One region of the Lysobacter sp. TY2-98 genome, then DNA from elsewhere that is predicted to be linked to it. Evidence: riboswitches for the same ligand, from Rfam matches in the RefSeq annotation. Region 1 holds a riboswitch; the other holds the start of a gene.
What was found. A riboswitch is a leader RNA that binds a small molecule or an ion and turns the genes downstream of it on or off. The one in region 1 is predicted to bind cobalamin.
Positions count from the first base shown of each region.

Region 1 (10,076 bases):
GTCGCGCCGAGAGCTGGTCGACCAGCGCGGTATGCGCCTGCAGCGTGCGGGAGACGACCATCACGCCCGAGGTGTCCTTGTCGAGGCGGTGCACGATGCCGGCGCGCGGCAGCGCGGCGAGCGCGGGGTCGCGATGCAGCAGCGCATTCACCAGCGTACCCGCCGGATTGCCCGCGCCCGGGTGCACGACCAGCCCGGCGGGCTTGTTCAGCACGATCACGTCCGCATCCTCGTAGAGCACGTCGAGGGCGATGTCCTCGGCCGGGGCGTCGGTCTGGATGCCGATCTCGGCCTCGACCGTCACCCGCTCGCCGCCGCGCACCGGATCCCGGGGGCGGACCTCGCGGCCGTCGAGGCGGGCCTGCCCCGCCTTGATCCAGCCGGCCAGCCGCGAGCGCGAATGCTCGGGGAACAGCTCGGCCAGCACGGCGTCGAAGCGGCGCCCGGCGCTGGCATCGGGGACGAGGGCTTCGAGGGTGATCGTGTCGGGCATCGGGAGCTTTTTCCTACGGCCCGGCAGCGCGGGTCGGTTAAGACGGGCCTGCTATTATCCGGCCTTCCTGTCTCCCGATCCGGCATCCGTCGATCCCATGAGCTCAAGCTCCGCCTTCCGCCCGTCGCACGTGTCCCTCTTCCGTGGCATGGCGGTCGCCGTCCTCGCGGTCTCGCTCCTCGCCGGCACCGGCTGCTCCAAGTTCCGCAAGAAGGACGACTCGAACGAGGGCGTCCCGGTGGAAACGCTGTACCAGAAGGGCCACAAGTCGATGACGAATGGCAACTGGTCGTCGGCCGAAGAGACCTACAAGCGCCTGATCGCCCAGTACCCGTACGGGCCGTACACCGAGCAGGCGCTGATCGAGACGGCCTACGCGCAATACAAGGCCGGCCAGCACGACGACGCGGTCAGCACCATCGACCGCTTCATCCGCACGTATCCGACCAACCGCAACATCGCCTACCTCTACTACCTGCGCGGCCTGGTGAACTCCTCGCGCGATGCGGTGTTCCTGCAGCGCGTGTGGCACCTCGATCCGGCGCGCCGCGACCTCGCGACGCCGCAGCAGGCCTATAACGACTTCGGCATCGTCGTCGAGCGCTACGGCAACAGCCGCTACGCCGCCGACGCGCGCGACCGCATGGCCAAGCTGCGCGACATGTTCGCGCGCTACGAGGTGGAGACGGCGCTGTACTACCTGAAGCGCGGTGCCGACGTCGCCGCGATCGACCGCGCCAAGTACGTGCTCGAGAACTACCCGCGGTCGGCGTACCAGGCCGATGCGATCGCGACGCTCGCTGCCGCCTACACCGACCTCGGCAATACCGAGCTCGCCAACGGCGCGCGCGCCGAGCTGCAGAAGGCCGATCCGAACCACGCCTTCCTCAAGGGCCAGTGGCCGGACTACCCGAGCCACCTGCGTCGCCTGAATCCGTTCGGTGGCGACACCTCGACGGTCGGCCACTGACGCTTCGCGCCAGGCTCCACAAAAAACGCCGCCTTCGGGCGGCGTTTTCATTACGACGACGGACGGACGCCGACCTGGGCCGCGACGGCGCGAGACTGCAGCGCCCCACCCACGGAGAAGGCGCATGCCACGTTACGTCATCGAGCGGGACATCCCCGGCGCGGGCGATCTCACGCAGCAGCAGCTGAAAGACATCTCGGCCACGTCCTGCGGCGTCCTGCAGGCAATGGGCCCGCAGATCCAATGGGTCGAAAGCTACGTGACCGGTGACCGCGTCTACTGCATCTACGTGGCGCCGGACGAAGACACCGTGCGCGAACACGCGCGTCGCGGCGGCTTCCCGGCCAACCGCGTGTCGCGCGTCCACAACGTCATCGACGCGACCACCGCCGAGTAGACGGCGCGGTCAGCGATAGCCGTTGCTGATCGGGTAACGGCGTTCGCGGCCGAACGCACGCGGCGTCATCTTCGGACCGGGCGCCGCCTGATGGCGCTTCCACTCGGACGTGCGCACGAGCTTGAGCACGCGCTCCACGGTCGCGGCGTCGAACCCGGCGGCGACGATCTCGTCGCGCGACTGCTCGCCATCGACATGCCGCTGCAGGATCGCGTCGAGCACGTCGTAGGGCGGCAACGAATCCTGGTCCTTCTGGTTGTCGCGCAATTCGGCCGACGGCGGACGGTCGATCACCTGCTGCGGGATTACCGCATCGATCGTATTGCGCCAGCGCGCGAGCGCGAACACGTCGGTCTTGTAGACGTCCTTGATCGGCGCGTAGCCACCGCACATGTCGCCGTAGATGGTCGCGTAGCCGACCGCGTACTCGCTCTTGTTGCCGGTGGTGAGCAGCAGACCGCCGAACTTGTTGGACAGCGCCATCAGCGTGGCGCCGCGGATGCGCGACTGCAGGTTCTCTTCGGTGACGTCGACGTCACGCCCTTCGAAAGTGGAGGCGAGCGTCGCGAGGTAGGCCTCGAACGGCTTCTCGATCGGCAGTGTGAGCAGGCGCACACCCTGCCGCTCGCACTGCTCGGCGGCGAGATCGTTCGACATACCCGCGGTGTAGCGCGACGGCAGGCGCACGGCGGTCACGTTCTCCGCACCCAGCGCATCGACGGCGATCGCGAGCACCAGCGCGGAATCGATGCCACCGGAGAGCCCGAGCCAGACCTTCTCGAAGCCGTTCTTGCGGCAGTAGTCACGCGTGCCCCGCACGATGCCGCGCCAAGCGAGCCCTTCGCGGCTTTCGTCGTCTTCGATCATCCAGCGCACGGGCGAGAAGCGTTTCGTCGCCACGTCGAAGTCGACCAGCAGCCATTGATCGTCGAACGCGCCTGCGGCCGGATGCACGCGACCATCGCCATCCGCCACGACCGATGCCCCGTCGAACACGACATGATCCTGTCCGCCGACGACATTGAGATACGCGATCGCCGCACCCGATTCGGTCGCGCGCTCGGCCAGCAACGCATCGCGCGTCGCGTGCTTGTCGTGCTCGTAGGGTGACGCGTTCGGCACGACGACCAGCTGCGCGCCTTCGGCGACAGTCGCCGCAAGCGGTTCGGGAAACCAGAGGTCCTCGCAGATCACCACGCCGACCTGCACGCCCTCGACGTCCACCACGCAGGTCTCGCCGTTCGGGTCGACGGAGAAATAGCGGCGTTCGTCGAACACCTGGTAGTTCGGCAGCTCGCGCTTGCGATAGGTGCGTTCGATGCGCCCGTCGCGCAGAACGCTGGCGGCGTTGTAGACGATCGCACCCGCGGTTTCGGGCCAGCCGACGACCGCGGTGATGCCACGCGTCGACGCCGCGATCTGCCGGATCGCCTTCTCGCTGTCGGCGAGGAAACTCGGCCGCAGCAGCAGGTCTTCCGGCGAGTAGCCGCAGACCGCAAGCTCCGGGAACACCACGAGCTGCGCGCCGTGCGTGTCGCGCGCCTGAGCGATCAAGGCTTCGATGCGCGTGGTGTTGCCGGCGATGTCGCCGACCGGGAAGTCGAACTGCGCGAGGGCGATTCGCAGGGCCATGGCCACTCCTGTCCAGAGCGGCCGATTTTACGCAGGCGCGTGCGCGGCCCCGTCATCGAGCGGTTCGACCGGCGCCGGCCGGCCGCTGGCATCGAGCGCGATCATGGTGAAGTGGCCACGCGTGCACAGATGCCGCGTGCCGGCATGCGGGTCCTCGGTGTGCAGCTCCACCTCGATGCGCATCGAACTCCGCCCGACGTCGGCCACGCGCGAGACCAGCTCGACGAGCTGGCCCTGCCGCACCGGCACGTGGAAATCGACCTGTTCCGAGCGGGCGGTCACCACCGTGCGGCGTGCATAGCGCGTGGCGGCGATGAACGCCGCCTTGTCCATCCACGCCAGCGCCTGTCCGCCGAACAGCGTGCCGAGATGGTTGGCGTGATCGGGAAACACGATTTCCCAGAGGCGCGCCTCGCGCGGTGCCTCAGAACGCGTCATCGAACGCGACCTGTCCGCTCACGCCGACCTGGTAGGCCGACACGCGGCGCTCGAAGAAGTTGGTGAGTTCCTGCACGTCCTGCAAGTCCATGAAGGCGAACGGATTGCGGCTGCCGAATTCGGGCGTCATGCCCAGCGCCGCGAGACGCAGGTCGGCGACGTATTCGAGGTACTGGCGCATCTCGCGAGGCGACAGGCCATTCACGCCACCGGCCAGCACGTCGTGCGCGAACGCGGCTTCGACATCCACCGCCTCGCGCAACATGGCGCGGACGTCGCGCTCCATCGCGACGTCGAACAGGTCGGGCTCCTCGTCGCGTGCAGTGCGAATCACCTCGAGCGCGAATGCCATATGGCCGGACTCGTCGCGGAAGACCCAGTTGGTGCCGGCCGCGAGACCCGGCAGCAGCCCGCGCGAGCGCAGGAACCAGACGTAGGCGAACGCGGCGAAGAAGAACAGGCCTTCGATGCAGCAGGCGAAGCAGATGAGGTTGAGCAGTAATGTGCGACGATCGCCGCGCGTTTCGAGGCGCTGCAGGCCCTGGATCGAATCGATCCAGCGGAAGCAGAAGTCGGCCTTGGCGCGGATCGACGGGATGTTCTCGATCGCGTCGAACGCTGCCGCGCGCCGTTCTACGTCGGGCACGTAAGCGTCGAGCAACGTCAGGTAGAACTGCACGTGCAGCGCTTCCTCGTAGAGCTGGCGCGACAGGTACATGCGCGCCTCGGGCGCGTTGACGTGCTGGTAGAGGTTCAGCACAAGGTTATTGGCGACGATCGAATCGCCGGTGGCGAAGAAGGCGACGAGTCGCTCGATGAGATGCCGGTCGGCCGGCGTGAGCTTGTCGCGCAGGTCATTGACGTCGATGCCGAAGTCGATCTCCTCCACCGTCCACGTGTTGCGCACCGCATCGCGGTACATGTCGTAGAACGCGGGATAGCGCATGGGGCGCAGCGTGAGGGCGAAGCCGGGGTCGAGCAGGCGTCCAGTCATGGTGATGTCCGACGGCGACGCACTGCGTCGCATGAATAAGGTGCAGGGGCGGCGGACGACGTCCTTGCGTCGCGTCCAAGCGCGCGATCCATTGCGCCGGCGTTCCCTCGACGGCTCCTGCCGTCTTCCGCGCGCCCCTGCATAGGGAAGACGCCGGCGCGTCACCGCGGCCGGCGCATGAGTCGTTTACTGGCAGGCCTCGCAGGCCTCGGGGTTCTCGAGCGAACAGGCGACGGCGGCCTGCGGCGCGACGGTGCTCACCGTCGCCTTCGCGATGCGCGTGGCCGGCCGGGAACGCAGGTAGTACGTCGTCTTCAGGCCCGACTTCCACGCGTACATGTACATCGACGACAGGCGCCCGATGTTCGGGCTCTCCATGAAGAGATTGAGGGACTGCGACTGGTCGATGTACGCCCCGCGCGCGGCGGCGAGATCGATCAGCGCCTTCTGCGGCAGCTCCCACGCGGTGCGATAGACGTCGCGCAGCGCGGCGGGGATCGCCTCGATCGACTGGATCGAACCTTCGCCGAGCTTGATCGCGTCGCGCACGGTCTGCGTCCACAGCCCGAGCTTCTTCAGCTCGTCGACCAGATAACGATTGACCTGGACGAAGTCGCCCGACAGCGTCTCGCGCTTGAACAGGTTCGACACCTGCGGCTCGATGCATTCGTAGCAGCCGGCGATCGACGCGATGGTCGCGGTCGGCGCGATGGCGATGAGGAGCGAGTTACGCAGGCCGTGTTGCGCGATGCGTGCCTTCAGCGCCTCCCACGCGACGGACTGTGTCGGCGTCACGCTCCACAGGTCGAATTGCAGGTCGTCGGCCGCTGCACGCGTCTCCGCGAACGACGGATGCGCGCCGTGCAGTTCCGCGAGGTCGCACGACGCCTCCAGCGCATGCAGGTAGATGCGCTCGGCGATGCGCGTCGACAGTCCCAGCGCTTCCGCCGAATCGAACGGCATCCGCAGCTTGAAGAACACGTCCTGCAGGCCCATCACGCCGAGCCCGACCGGACGCCAGCGCAGGTTCGAGCGACGCGCAGATTCGATCGGATAGAAGTTGAGATCGATCACGCGGTCGAGCTGGCGAACGGCGACCTGCACCGTCTCCGCCAGCTTGTCGAAGTCGAACCCGTGTTCGCCGACGTGCTGCGCGAGATTGATCGAACCGAGGTTGCAGACCGCGGTCTCGTCCGCGCTGGTGACTTCAAGGATTTCCGTGCAAAGGTTGGACAGATGCACGGTGCGACCCGGTCCGACCTGGTTGCAAGTGCGGTTGGACGCGTCCTTGAACGTCATCCATCCGTTCCCGGTTTCGCCCAGCACTTTCATCATGCGAGCGTAGAGTTCGCGCGCCTTGACGGTGCGACTCGCGAGTTCCTGCTGCTCAGCCTGCTCGTAGGCGCGGTCGAACGCGTCACCCCACAGGTCCGGCAGTTCCGGCACCGCTTTCGGATCGAACAGCGACCAGTCACCGTCCGCATCGACGCGGCGCATGAAGAGGTCCGGAACCCAGTTCGCGAGATTGAGGTTGTGGGTGCGACGCATCTCGTCGCCGGTGTTGTCGCGCAGCTCGAGGAACTCCTCGATGTCCGCGTGCCACGTCTCGAGGTAGATGCACGCGGCGCCCTTGCGCTTGCCGCCCTGGTTCACCGCGGCGACGGACGCGTCGAGCGTCTTCAGCCACGGCACGATGCCGTTGCTGCGGCCATTGGTCGAACGGATCAGCGAACCGCGCGCGCGGATGCGGTGGTAAGCCTGCCCGATGCCGCCGGAGAACTTCGAGAGCTGCGCGACGTCGCCGTAGCGCTCGTAGATGTCGGTCAGCGAATCCTGCGGCGAATCGAGCAGGAAGCAGGACGACAGCTGCTCGTGCCGTGTGCCGGAGTTGAACAGGGTCGGCGAGCTCGGCACGTAGTCCAGCGAGGACATCAGCCGATACAGCTGCAGTGCGCCGGCCGCGCTATCGGTCAGCGCGACCGCGATGCGCATGAAAAAGTGCTGCGGGGTCTCGATGACGTGGCGCTTGTGCGGATGCTTGAGCAGGTAGCGGTCGTAGAGCGTGCGCAGGCCGAAGTACTCGAAGCGCTGCGTCTGCGTCGCATCGATCGCGTCGTTGAACTTGCGTGCGTTGGCCTCGACCGCGTCGCGCACGCGGTCGTTGATCAGACCGAGGTCGTGGCCGAGCACGATCGACTGCGAGAACGAATACACGCCGAGCCCGGCGACTTCCTTGTCGATGTACGCGCTGAGCAAGCGCGCGGCGAGGCGCGAGTATTGCGGTTCTTCCGCGGTGAACGCCGCGGCGGTGTGGATCGACAGCTCGTCGAGCTCGCGCGTGGTCGCGCCGTCGTAGATGCCGCCGATGGTCTTGAGCGCGACGCGCATGGGGTCGATGTCGGCGAGTCCCGCACTGCAGCGCTGCACGGCGCGCACGATCTTGGCGACGTCGACCGGCTCGCGGCGGCCGTCGCGCTTGGTGACGGTCATGGTCCCCGGTGCATGCGGCGGCGTCAGCGCGAAGCCCGGCTGGTCGGTGTCGAGCGCGTCGGCTTGGACGTCGGTGAGTGTTTCGGTCGTCATTTTTTCCTCTCCGGTGGCGATGGAGAGGAAGCGAAAGCGGCGCACGCGTCGTCCTGCGCCGGCCCCCGCCCCCTCGGGCGAGCCGGCATCGACATGTTGGAGACGGAAGGTAGCGGACGAGCTCCGCGGACCGACCCGTCCCTCCCACGAGGACGCCTGGCCAACGGCGGCACGCGGCCGCCGATCGAGGCAGGTCTTCGGACTCGTGGACTACGACGACCGGAGTCGCCACCTACTGCGCGTCGCTTCCCAGCCGCTGGGGCCAGTGCCAATGACGCGGGTCGTTTCCACTCACCGCTGCGGGGCAGTTCCGGCTTTGAACCGGATTCCCTTTTAAGCCGGCCCTGGCGGGCGCGGCACCTTCGACGGGCACAACATATGCGGCATGTCCAAGCGCGTCAACACAATATTTTGTAGGCAGGTCTTCTTGACGCCAACGCAGAGACGGGTTGTAGGCAACACGTCCACGCGGGGACTCTTTTCGACAGCTGGCGCCAATCGTGAAGACCCGAAGGGGCGGCGCGCAGGACGCGCGCCGTCGCCACCCGAGGCAGGAGCCGAGTGTGGCGATCGCGACAAACTCGCCCGATCGCGAGCTGTAGATCCGTCGGGGAAGGTGCTTTCTTTTGGTTACCTTTTCTTTGCACCAGCAAAGAAAAGTGACCCGCGCGCGCCAGCGCACGGAACGCTGTTGCTTCCGTCTACAAGCACCATCGCAACCGCATCCAACAACGACGCGCGTTCCAAGGAAACAGGGACACGCGAGGCAACCGCAGCAGCAGCACGTCGCAACACCAACCCCAGAAAGCAGAAAGGCCGCCCGAAGGCGGCCTCTCCAACAACAACTCGGCGAACCAATCAGCCCGCAAGCTTCTTGGCAATCGCCGCACCGAGATCGCCCGGCGACTTCACCGTGGTGACGCCCGCCTCCTCCAGCGCCGCGAACTTGCCTTCCGCCGTGCCCGAGCCGCCCGAGGCGATCGCGCCCGCGTGGCCCATGCGCTTGCCCTTCGGCGCCGACGCACCGGCGATGAAGCCGACCACCGGCTTGGTCACGTACTGCGAGATGAACTGCGCCGCTTCTTCCTCGGCCGAACCACCGATCTCGCCGACCATGATGATGCCTTCGGTCTGCGGGTCGTCCTGGAACCACTTCAGCGCATCGATGAAGTTGGTGCCGTTGATGGGATCGCCGCCAATACCAATACAGGTCGACTGGCCGAGACCGACGTCGGTCGTCTGCTTGACCGCCTCATACGTGAGCGTGCCCGAGCGCGACACGATGCCGATCTTGCCCGGCATGTGGATGTGGCCCGGCATGATGCCGATCTTGCACTCGCCCGGCGTGATCACGCCCGGGCAGTTCGGACCGACGAGCACCGTCTCCGGATAGCCGTTCAGCACGTTCTTCGCGCGCAGCATGTCGAGCACCGGGATGCCTTCGGTGATGCAGACGATGACGCGGATGCCGGCGGCCGCGGCTTCCATGATCGCGTCGGCCGCGAACGGCGGCGGTACATAGATGACGGACGCATCGGCGCCGGTGGCGGCGACGGCTTCTTCCATCGTGTTGAACACCGGCAGGCCGAGGTGCGTCGTGCCGCCCTTGCCCGGGGTGACGCCGCCCACGACCTGGGTGCCGTAGTCGAGCATCTGCTGCGCGTGGAAGGTGCCCTGCGAGCCGGTGAAGCCCTGCACCAGCACCTTCGTGTCCTTGTTGATCAGAACGGACATTGGATTTCTATTCCTGTGTCGGTCGCGCGGATCAAGGCCGCGCGACGTGGAAGTCTCAGGCGGCGTGCTTGACGGCCGCGACGGCCTTCTTCGCACCGTCGTTGATGTCGTCGGCCGGGGTGATGGCGAGGCCGGAGTTGCGCAGCAACTCCTTGCCCGCTTCGACGTTCGTGCCCTCGAGGCGCACAATCACCGGCACCTTGACGTCGACTTCCTTGACCGCCGCGATGATGCCGTCGGCGATCATGTCGCAGCGGACGATGCCGCCGAAGATGTTTACGAAGATCGCCTTCACCTTGTCGCTCGACAGGATCAGCTTGAACGCCTCGGTGACGCGCTCCTTCGTCGCACCGCCGCCGACGTCGAGGAAGTTCGCCGGCGAACCGCCGTTGAGCGCGATGACGTCCATCGTCGCCATGGCGAGGCCTGCACCGTTGACCATGCAACCGATGTCGCCGTCCATCGTGACGTAGTTGAGGTCGTACTTCGACGCGAGCACTTCCGTCTCGTCTTCCTGGCGCGTGTCGCGCATGGCGACGAGTTCCGGATGACGGAACGAGGCGTTGTCGTCCGAATCGACCTTGCCGTCGAGCACGGCGAGATCGCCGTTGGTGAGGATCGCGAGCGGGTTGAGCTCGACCAGCGCGAGGTCCTTGTCCATGAAGAGCTTGAACAGGCCCGTCATGATCTTGGTGAGCTGGCCGACCTGCTTGGCGTTGAGGCCCATCGCGAAGCCGAGGTCGCGGCACTGGTACGGCTGCAGACCTTCGACGTAGTTGATGTGCAGCGTCTGGATCGCCTCGGGCTTCTCGTGGGCGACCTGCTCGATGTCCAT
Region 1 covers NZ_CP031413.1:189,065-199,140, reverse strand. The annotation lists gene rluD (23S rRNA pseudouridine(1911/1915/1917) synthase RluD) at 1-493, opposite strand, end outside; gene DWG18_RS00970 (outer membrane protein assembly factor BamD) at 642-1,463, shown strand; gene DWG18_RS00965 (DUF4242 domain-containing protein) at 1,588-1,860, shown strand; gene DWG18_RS00960 (NAD+ synthase) at 1,870-3,498, opposite strand; gene DWG18_RS00955 (acyl-CoA thioesterase) at 3,520-3,930, opposite strand; gene DWG18_RS00950 (ribonucleotide-diphosphate reductase subunit beta) at 3,917-4,924, opposite strand; gene DWG18_RS00945 (ribonucleoside-diphosphate reductase subunit alpha) at 5,111-7,507, opposite strand; cobalamin riboswitch at 7,678-7,886, opposite strand; gene sucD (succinate--CoA ligase subunit alpha) at 8,366-9,241, opposite strand; gene sucC (ADP-forming succinate--CoA ligase subunit beta) at 9,297-10,076, opposite strand, start outside.

Region 2 (10,076 bases), 1.1 Mb from region 1:
CGCGAAGCTTCCCGCGCCGCGTACCGAGCCCGTGGAGTGGTCGCGCTTTCTCGCGCAGCTCCATGCGCAGGTGCCGTTCAAGGGCGAGACCGATGTCGACGGCGTGGTGCGCATCGATCTCGCACAGATGGAGCAGGCGCTGCTCAACCTGCTCAAGAACGCGCACGAGTCGGGCTCGGAGCATGCGGACGTCGAACTCGTGCTGCGGCGGCTGCCTGACGCCTGGCGCATCGATGTGCTCGATCGCGGGCAGGGCATGAACGACGCGGTACTCGCGAACGCGCTGCTGCCGTTCTATTCGACCAAGCGCAACGGCACCGGCCTCGGTCTTGCGCTGGTGCGCGAAATTGCGGAAGCGCACGGCGGTCGCGTGTCGTTGGCCAACCGCACTGACGGCGGCCTCTGCGTGTCGATGACACTGCCGGCCTGAGCGCGATTACGCGCTGCGGTAGATGTCCGGCGCGTAACGTTCCATCAGCGATGCCGGTTTCGCTGGCGACGTGAAGTCATAACGTGCATACAGGGCATGCGCATCGCGGGTTGCGAGCATGAAGCGGCGCAGGCCTTGCAGGTCGGAATGCACGAACACGGCGTCCATCAACTGCGTTGCATAGCCGCGGCCGCGCACCTCGTCGAGCACGAATACGTCGGCGAGGTAGGCGAATGTCGCGAAGTCACTGATGACGCGAGCGAATGCGACCTGACGACCGTCGAGTAGCCCGGTGAAGCACAGCGAGTTCGCGATCGCGCGGGCGACGGTGTCGCGTGGAATGCCGGCCGCCCAGTACGACTCGGTCGACAGCCAGTGGTGAACAAGATCGACGTCGACCGCCTCGCGATCGGTACGGACGACGAAGCCGTCGCTCACTTCGGTGCCTTCTTCGGACGCTGCCAACCTTCCAGCGTGGCCTGGCGTGCACGGCCCACCGTGAGTTCGCCCGCCGGTGCGTCCTTGGTGATCACCGAGCCCGCACCGATCGTCGCGCCTGCGCCGATCGTGACCGGCGCCACCAGCGAACTGTTCGAGCCGATGAAGGCTTCGTCTCCGATCGTCGTGCGGTGCTTGTTCGCGCCATCGTAATTGCAGGTGATGGTGCCGGCGCCGATGTTGACGCGGCTGCCGACGACGGAATCGCCGATATACGCGAGGTGGTTGGCCTTGCTCGAGACGCCCATCGTCGTCGCCTTGGTTTCGACGAAGTTGCCGATGTGCACGCCGTCGGCGAGCACCGTGCCCGGGCGCAGCCGCGCGAACGGGCCGATCTGCGCAGCGCCTTCGACGACCACGCCTTCGAGGTCGCAGTGCGCACGCACTTCGGTGCCCGGGCCCAGCTTGACGTTCTTGAGCCGGCAGAACGGGCCGATATGCACGCCGTCGGCGAGTTCGACATCACCCTCGAGGATGACGTCGACATCGATCGACACGTCCATGCCGACGCGCACGGTGCCACGCTGGTCGAAACGGTTCGGATCCGCGAGCGTCGCGCCGGCGACGCACAGGGCATTCGCGCAGCGGCGCTGCAACGCGCGTTCGAGCTGCGCCAGCTGCCAGCGATCGTTTGCGCCTTCGACTTCGATCGGATCCTCGACCAGCACCAGTTCGGCCGGACTGAATTCATCGGCGGCGGCGGCGAACACGTCCGTGAGGTAGTACTCGCCCTGCGCATTGTCGTTGCCCAGGTGGCCCAGCCAGCGACGCAGCGGTTCGGCGTCGGCGACCAGGATGCCGGTGTTGATGGTGGTGATCTCGCGCTCGTCGTCGGTGGCGTCCTTCTGCTCGACGATGCGGGCGACCTTGCCGGCGGCGTCGCGGATCACGCGGCCGTAGCCATTCGGGTTCTCGAGTTCCGCAGCGAGCATCGCGATGCGGCCTTCCCCCTCGAGCAGACGCTGCAGCGTGTGCGTGCGGATCAGCGGCACGTCGCCGTAGAGCACGAGCACGCGTGCGTCCTGCTCGATCTGCGGCATCGCCTGCAGCACGGCGTGGCCGGTACCGAGGCGCTCGGTCTGCTCCACCCAGTCGAGATCGACGTAATCATCGAATGCGCCGCGCACCTGCTCGCCGCGATGCCCGTACACCACGTGAATCCCGGCCGGCATCAGCACGCGCGCCGTTTCGATCACGTGCTGCAGCATCGGCACGCCCGCCACCGGTTGCAGCACCTTCGGCTTCGCGGACTTCATGCGCTTGCCTTCACCGGCGGCGAGGATGACGACGTGCAGGGGCGCGGACATGGCGATCACGGACAGGGATGGAAGCCGCGATTCTAGCCGTCGCCTCGTGGCGGCCGTGGCGGTCGATGTGAAACCGCGCGGCGAGCCTCTACCATGCCGGCCCGTGTCTCCGACAACTTCACCCTCGACGCCCGGCGTCCCTGTCCAGCGCCGCCTCGTCGAGGCGGGCATGCTCGCGTGCGCGCTGGGATTCGTCGGCCATCGCATGTGGCAGTGGTTGCCGGCCGCACGCTTCGGCGAGTCGCTGGTGCTCGCGCTGCTGTGGCTCGCGCTCGCATGGGGCGTGGCGCGTGTTGCCCGACGCCGCGTCGCGGACGGCATCGCACTGGTCGGACTCGTTGCGCTGGTGACGATGGCAGGCCCGCTGCCGGTGCTTGCGACGGCGCTGCTGGTCGCGGCGGCGATCGGGATCGGCACCTGCCTGATCGACGACGTCGCGACGGCGTTCGTCGTCGGTGCCGCAGCGATCGCGGGTGTCGTTGGCTGGCTGTTGCCGTTGCCGATCCATTCGACGTGGCTGTATGTCGTTGTGCTTGGCGCGATCACGGTGCTGCGCCGACGCGCCGTGCGGGCCGCCGTCCAGACCGGTTTCCACGACTGGCGCGCGTCGCTTGACGCCGCGCCGCGTGCATGGAGCGCGGCGGCACTCGCGGTCGCGCTCGCGTCCGCGGGGACGTGGCTGCCGACCCTGCAGTACGACGATCTCGCCTACCACCTCGGCCTGCCGTGGCAGCTGATGGAACACGGCCGCTATGCGCTGGATGCGTCGCAGCAGGTGTGGGCGCTGGCGCCGTGGGCCGGCGACGTGCTGCAGGGTCTCGCGCAGCTGATGGCGCGGCAGGAGGCGCGCGGCGCGGTCGATGCGGTGTGGCTGCTGGCGATCGCGATCGGGGCGTATCGACTCGCCGCGTCGCTCGGCGCCAGCGCGACGATGCGTGCCCTGGCCGTGGCGATGGTCGCGACGCTGCCGCCGATCGCCGCACTCGCCGGCAGCATGCACACCGAGTTGCCGGCCTCGGCGGCGCTGCTCGCACTGGCGACGCTGGCTGTTGCGCCGCGCGACAGTCGTCGCGCACTGATCGCGATCGCGCTGCTCGCCGGTTTCCTCGCTGGCCTCAAGTCGATCCATTTCGTCGCGGGCCTGCCGCTGGTCGCGCTGGCGGCGTGGCGACATCGACGTGGCGCGCGCGCGAACACCTTCGCCGTCGCAGCATTCGGATTTCTGCTCGTCGCCGCCTCCAGCTACACCTACGCCACGTTGACCTGCGGCAACCCGGTACTGCCGCTGCTCAATGGTGTCTTCCACTCGCCGTGTTTCGCGACGACCAATTTCGAGGATCCGCGCTGGCACAGGGTCGCCGGCGTGCCGTTGCCATGGTCGATGACGTTCCTGACAAGCGCGCATCTCGAAGGCTGGAACGGCGGCCTCGGCTTTGCGCTGATTGCGCTGTCCGGCGCGGCCATGGTTGCGCTGATCGACCGCCGCACCCGCGCGCTCGCCGCGTGCGCGTTGTTCGCCGTGGTGGCGCCGATGGCGCTGATCGCCTACGCGCGCTACGTCGTGCCCGGCCTGGTCGTGCTCGTACCGATCGCGGTGGTGGCAATGGCGAACGTGCTGCCGCCGTGGCGGGCGGCGCTGCTCGGCATCGCCCTGTGCGCGCTCGATCTCGCGTTCCAGGCGAACGCGCACTGGATCCCGCACACCGGCGGCATCAAGCGCGCGCTGGTGGCGGGTGGCCGCGATGCGCCGCTGTTCGCGCGCTACGCACCCGAGCGCCTGGCGATCGAGCGGCTGCGCGTGCTCGCGCCTCAGGCGACGGTACTCGACCTCGGCGCAGCGACGCACGCTGAACTGGCCGGCCGTGGCCGCACCACCCTCTGGTACGCGCCGTCGCTGAATACGGCGGCGCTCGGGGCGGACCGCGACCCCACCGGCGCGACCTGGGCGGACCTGCTGCGCGATGCCGGCATCGATGTGGTGCTCATGCGCACAGCGGACGCCACGCCCGCGCGGCGCGCCGGGCTGGTCCAGTCCGGCGCCCACCCGCTGCTGACCGTCGGCCCGGTAGAGTGCTGGCGTTTGCCCCGACCCGGAACCCGATGAGCCTCAGTCGACAGAGCCGCGCCTACCTCACCATCGGCCTGATCCAGTGGCTGGTCGACTGGGCGGTGGTGGTGGCGCTCAGCCACGCCGGCATGACCATCGAGATCGCGAACGTGATCGGCCGCATCGCCGGGGCGCTGCTCGGCTTCCGCATGAACGGGCGCTTCACCTTCGGCGACGGCGACACGGCGCCGGGCGGCCCGCAGTTCACGCGTTACATGGTCATGTGGGTGTCGACGACCATCGTCAGCACGTGGTCGCTCGGCGCGATCGACCAGTACGTCGGCCTGCACTGGGCGTGGCTGGCGAAGCCGGGCGTCGAGTTCGTGCTCGGCGTGATCGGCTTCCTGCTGTCGCGCCACTGGGTCTATCGACCCTGACGTTCGTCGCGGCTCGGTCCGCGCATCGCAGTTCGCTCCTTTCGCACCTCCAGTCGACCGCGAACCGGTCGATAGACGAGGCATGGCCGAAGGGTGATCGGAGGTCCGCGATGGTCGAGCTGCGTCGAGGTGCGCCCGCCGAACTGTGGCAGGCGCTGGTGCATGAGGCGGGCGAGCGCGCGGGCTGCGCACTCGACGAATCGCGCGAGAGCTATCTCGTCTTCGTGCTGTTGCGGCATCAAGGCGATGGCCAGCTGCTCGCACGCACGCAGGCGCTGGAGTGGCTGCATGCGCAATCGCTCGGCGGACGCATGCAGGAAGACGCATTGCGCGATGTCGGCGATCGCTGTCTGTTGATCGCGGGGCTGCATCCCGCGCTGGCGCAGCGCCGCCATGTCGACGTGCGCTATTTCATCGACATCGGGCGCAGTGCGTATCGCGGTGTCGCGGAAGTCGGCCGATCCGCGTATACGACGCTGTTCGCGCAGCTCGCCGAGAGTTACGGCGAACTGGTGCACACGCTGCGCGCACTTCGGCCGGAAACACCAGCCATCAGCGATGCTCGCCTTGGGCGGCTCGTCGCCGCACCGGGTTACCACTGACGCGATCGCCGACCTCCGTCGGCGATCGCGTCGCATCGATCACGGCGTAGGCGCGTAGCGCAGGGTGACGAACAGGCCGCGACCCGGCTGGCGGTAGTACTCGACCGTCTCGTAGGTGCGGTCGAACATGTTCTCCAGGCGCGCCTGCAGGCGGAGCGCTGGCGTGAATGCGTATTCGGCGCGCAGGTCGAACGTCGCATACGCACCGAGGCGGCGCGTGTTCGCCAGGTCGTCGTAGCGCGCGCCTTCGCCCGCGGCGGTCACGCCGAAGCGGAACGCACCGAATTCGCGATCCACGTCCAGGCGTGCGCTCTCACGCGCGCGACGCGGCAGGTCGAGCGACGCAGCGCTGCTGCGATTCTCCGGATCGACCCAGCTCACGCTGCCTGCCGTCGTCCAGCCGGCGAACGTCGCATGACCCGACAGCTCAGCGCCGCGCATGCGTGCGCGATCGATGTTCTCGGGGCGGAACGACACCGCGCTGTAGGAGATCAGGTCGTCGACGTGCGTCTGGTAGAGGTCGAGTCGCGCACCGGCGGTGTCGGTGTCCCACGCAAGCCCCGCTTCGATCGAACGCGACTTCTCCGGGCGCAGGTCGGGATTGCCGAAGCCGAACGGGTAATAGAGCTCATTGAACGTCGGTGCCTTGAACGCCGTGCCGCCGCCGAGTGTCACGCGCCAGGAAGGTGCGAATTCGTAGCCGAACGCGAGGTTCCCGGTGGAATGCCCGCCGAACTGTTCGTTGTCGTCATGACGTGCGCTGGCCTGCACGTCGAACGCACCGAAGTCGCCCTGGTACTGCAGGAATGCCGCGCGGTCGATGCGCTGCTTGAGTACGTAGTTGGTGGTGCTGCTGACCTCGTCGCGCTGCCATTCCGTGCCGGCGCTGATGCGCTGGCCCGCAGCGACCGTGAAGTCCCCCTGCAGCGATGCGGTGTCGCGATTGCTCGCGAAGTCGCCCAGGAAGCTGTCGTCGTGGAAGTTGTCCGACGCGTCGCGATTACGACCGGCCTGCAGACGCAGCGATGCGTTCGTCGACGGCGTCCACGTCACGCCACCGCCGACGACCTGCTGCACGACCTTCGAACGGTTGTAGAAGCCGTCGTATTCGTTGTCGCCTTCCGCGCGCATGGCGCTGGCGTCGGCCTTCCACGCGTCGTTGAACGCCACACCGCCACGCACCGACAGCGCGTCACGGGTGTAGCCGTCGCGATCCGGCTCATCGGCGAAGCAGCCGGCGAAGATCGGGAAGCCCGCGCCGCGGCACGAATCGAACCCGCGCGTTTCCTGGTGCGAATAATCCGCACCGACCCACCCCTTGCCGACGCGACCACCGAAACCCGCGCTCGCCTCGTAGGTGTCGCGGCTGCCTGCGCCGATGGCCATGCGCGGCGCGAGCGCACCGGTGTCGCGCTTGGTGAAGATCTGGATGACACCCCCGATCGCCTCGCTGCCGTACAGGCTCGAGCGCGGGCCACGCACGATTTCGATGCGGTCGATCAGCTCGACCGGAATGTCCTGGAACGCGACCAGGCCCGAAGTCGCCGAACCCATGCGCACGCCGTCGACCAGCACCAGCACGTGGTCGGACTCGCTGCCGCGCATGAAGATCGTGGTGAGCTTGCCGAGGCCGCCCTGGTTGCCGATCGAAATGCCGGCGCGGCCGCGCAGCAGGTCGGGCAGCGAGCGTGCCTGGCTGCGTTCGATGTCTTCACGATCGATGACTTCGACCGGCGCGAGCACGTCGCGCACGGCGACCGGCGCGCGGTTGGCGGTGACGACGACGCGGTCGAGCGTGGACGCTTCGTCGGCGAACGCGGGCGTGGCCAGCGACGCGGCGATGGCGAGGGTAATGAGGCGATACGTCATTGCGGTACTTCTCCGGCGTGCACGACCCCACGTCGTGCGGTCATAAGGAATCGCGAGGAGAAGGCGGAAGCGGGACGACGGCGCAGCGACGCGACGTAGGCCGCCACAATGCCCTCCGCATCGCAACCAGTCGACGATCGGGCCGGTCTCCGGACTCGCGAGTGGATGCGGATTCGCATCCCTCCGAGGCGCCTTCCCGTGACGTCACGTCACAGTGGCCGATGCCGCGGATCGACTCGCTTACCGTTGCGGGGGCAGTGCCGGGCTGGCGCAGCGCGCGTCACCGGCTTCCCGTTTCAACCTGCGGCGATCAACCGCCAGGTCACCCGAAAGCGGCGCGAAGTCTACGGGAAAGACGGGCCCGGCGCGCGGGCCGCGTCAGAACGAAAGCGCATCAGGCGCTTCGGCCTCGTCGTGCGCCTCATGCGCATCGCCCATCGTCGTGGTGACTGCTGAGGCCGGCGGCATGCGCTTGGCCGACGGCAGCAACGCCGCGCCGGCTTGTGCTTCCGCGGCAAGTTGCGCGCGGCGGTCGGGATCGACCTGCTGCCAGTGGCAGCCGATCATCGCGCCTTCCAGCGCATACAGCAGATTGAGGCTGGGCTTGAAGCCGGCGCGCTTGACGCGCAGGAACGCCTCGACCGGACCGATCGCGTTGACGTCGTCCCACGTGCGCAGCCCGACCTGGCGCAGCCATGCCGCGGACTTGCCGCCGATGTTGAGGGCCTTGGGCGCGTCGGTCATCGCATCAGCCCAGCGACGCGACGAACGCGTGCGCGATCGCCTCGAGACCGCGTTGGTCGTCGACGTCGAAACGGTCGGGTTCGGGGCTGTCCAGATCGAACACGCCGATCAGCGTGCCGTCGTTCGCGATCAGCGGAATGACGACTTCCGAACGCGACGCGGAATCGCAGGCGATGTGTCCCGGGAATGCATGCACGTCGGGCACGCGCTGCGTCTCGCGCGTTGATGCCGCCGCGCCGCAGACGCCCTTGTCGAGCGGAATGCGCACGCACGCCGGCAAGCCCTGGAACGGGCCGACCACGAGTTCGGTGCCGTCGAAGAAATAGAAGCCCACCCAGTTGAGCGATGGCAATGCGTTGTAGACGAGCGCGGAGATGTTCGCCGCATTGGCGATGCGATCGCGCTCGCCATGCAGCAGGCCCTGCGCCTGCTCCAGCAGTTGCGCGTACTGCTCGGGCTTGGCGCCGGTGAGCGTGGAAGCGGTAAAGGTCATGCGCGAAGTCTAGCGCGCGATGTTTCGGCCGGATGCGCCGCTTCAGTGCGTTCTCTGTCTCATGCATGCAACCGCCGCAGCGACCGTGCGTCGCCTGTCCTGATCCGACATGACTTTTCGCCCGGGCAGCCGCTTTGGCCATAGCTATACTCCGCGGTGCACAAATTGGCCCTGCCGCCCGCGACGTCGCGTCGCCCCCGACCCGGAGCCCTCCCCGCATGACCTCCACCACGCGCCTCATCGTCGCGGCCGGCGTCCTGTCGCTCGGCCTCGTCGCCTGCAAGAAGGGCGGTGACGCATCCCAGCAGGGCCCGGGGGGCGCGATGCCGCCGGCGGAAGTCGGTGTCGTCGAAGTGCGCCCGCAGTCGCTGCCGGTGAGCAAGGACCTCGTCGGCCGCCTAGCGCCGTTCCGCAGCGCCGATGTGCGCGCACGCGTGACCGGCGTCGTGCAGAAGCGTCTGTATGAGGAGGGCGCGGACGTGCACGAAGGCCAGGTGCTGTTCGTGATCGATCCGTCCGAACTGCGTGCGGCGACCAGCCAGTCGCAGGCCGCAGTCGCGCAGGCCGAAGCCACGTACACCACTGCGCGCGCGACCGCCGAACGCGCGCGTCGCCTCGGCCCCACGCAGTACATTTCCAAGGCCGATCTCGACAACGCGCTCGCGGCCGAGCGTTCCGCCGCCGCCGCCGTGCAGCAGGCGCGCGCCGCGCTGGCGAGTTCGCGCATCAACCTCGGCTACTCGGAAGTGCGTTCGCCGATCTCGGGCCGCGCCGGTCGTGCGCAGGTCACCGAAGGCGCGCTGGTCGGGCAGGGCGGTGCGACGCTGCTCGCGACGGTCGACCAGATCGATCCGCTGTACGCGAACTTCTCGATTTCCGTCGCCGAACTCGACCAGCTGCGTCGTGGCGAAGGCAAGGGCGAGCCGGCCGATCGCGACGTGCAGATCGTGCTGCCCGACGGCACCGTCTACGCGCAGCGCGGCACGCTCGACTTCGAAGGCAGCGTCGTCGACCCCGCAACGGGCGCGGTGTCGCTGCGCGCGCGCGTGCCGAATACCGAACGTCGCCTGCTGCCGGGCACCTACGTCGGCGTTCGCGCGACGCTGGGTCTGCAGAATGCGGTCTACCTCGTGCCGCAGGCCGGCGTACTGCGCGATGCGCAGGGCGCGTACGTCTACGTCGTCGGTGCCGACAACAAGGTGGTACGCAAGGATGTCGGCGCCGATACGCAGCAGAACGGCAAGTGGGTGGTCGACCACGGCCTCGCACCGGGTGATCGCGTAATCGTGTCCGGCATCCAGCGCGCGCAGCCGGGTGCGCAGGTCAAGGCGACGCCGTGGACCGAAGGCCCCGCCGACGCGAAGCCGGCGGCCGCTGCTCCCACCGCGCGCAAGGGCTGATTCGCCATGTCCCGCTACTTCATCAACCACCCCGTATTCGCGTGGGTGATCGCGATCATGGTGGTGATCGCGGGCCTGCTCTCGATCCGCGGCCTCGGCGTCGAGTCGTATCCGAACATCGCACCGCCGCAGGTCGGCGTATTCGCGAGCTATCCGGGTGCGGACGCGCAGACCGTCGAACGCGCGGTCACGCAGATCATCGAACAGCAGCTCACCGGCATCGACGGACTGGATTACTTCAGCGCGTCG
Region 2 covers NZ_CP031413.1:2,224,755-2,234,830, reverse strand. The annotation lists gene DWG18_RS10820 (ATP-binding protein) at 1-430, shown strand, start outside; gene DWG18_RS10815 (GNAT family N-acetyltransferase) at 437-868, opposite strand; gene glmU (bifunctional UDP-N-acetylglucosamine diphosphorylase/glucosamine-1-phosphate N-acetyltransferase GlmU) at 865-2,235, opposite strand; gene DWG18_RS10805 (hypothetical protein) at 2,405-4,339, shown strand; gene DWG18_RS10800 (GtrA family protein) at 4,336-4,719, shown strand; gene DWG18_RS10795 (hypothetical protein) at 4,830-5,321, shown strand; gene btuB (TonB-dependent vitamin B12 receptor) at 5,361-7,190, opposite strand; cobalamin riboswitch at 7,313-7,535, opposite strand; gene DWG18_RS10785 (TfoX/Sxy family protein) at 7,569-7,934, opposite strand; gene DWG18_RS10780 (GAF domain-containing protein) at 7,939-8,427, opposite strand; gene DWG18_RS10775 (efflux RND transporter periplasmic adaptor subunit) at 8,646-9,827, shown strand; gene DWG18_RS10770 (multidrug efflux RND transporter permease subunit) at 9,834-10,076, shown strand, end outside.
Region 2: linked by a shared signal. The riboswitch ahead of btuB (TonB-dependent vitamin B12 receptor) and the one ahead of DWG18_RS00945 (ribonucleoside-diphosphate reductase subunit alpha) in region 1 are both predicted to bind cobalamin.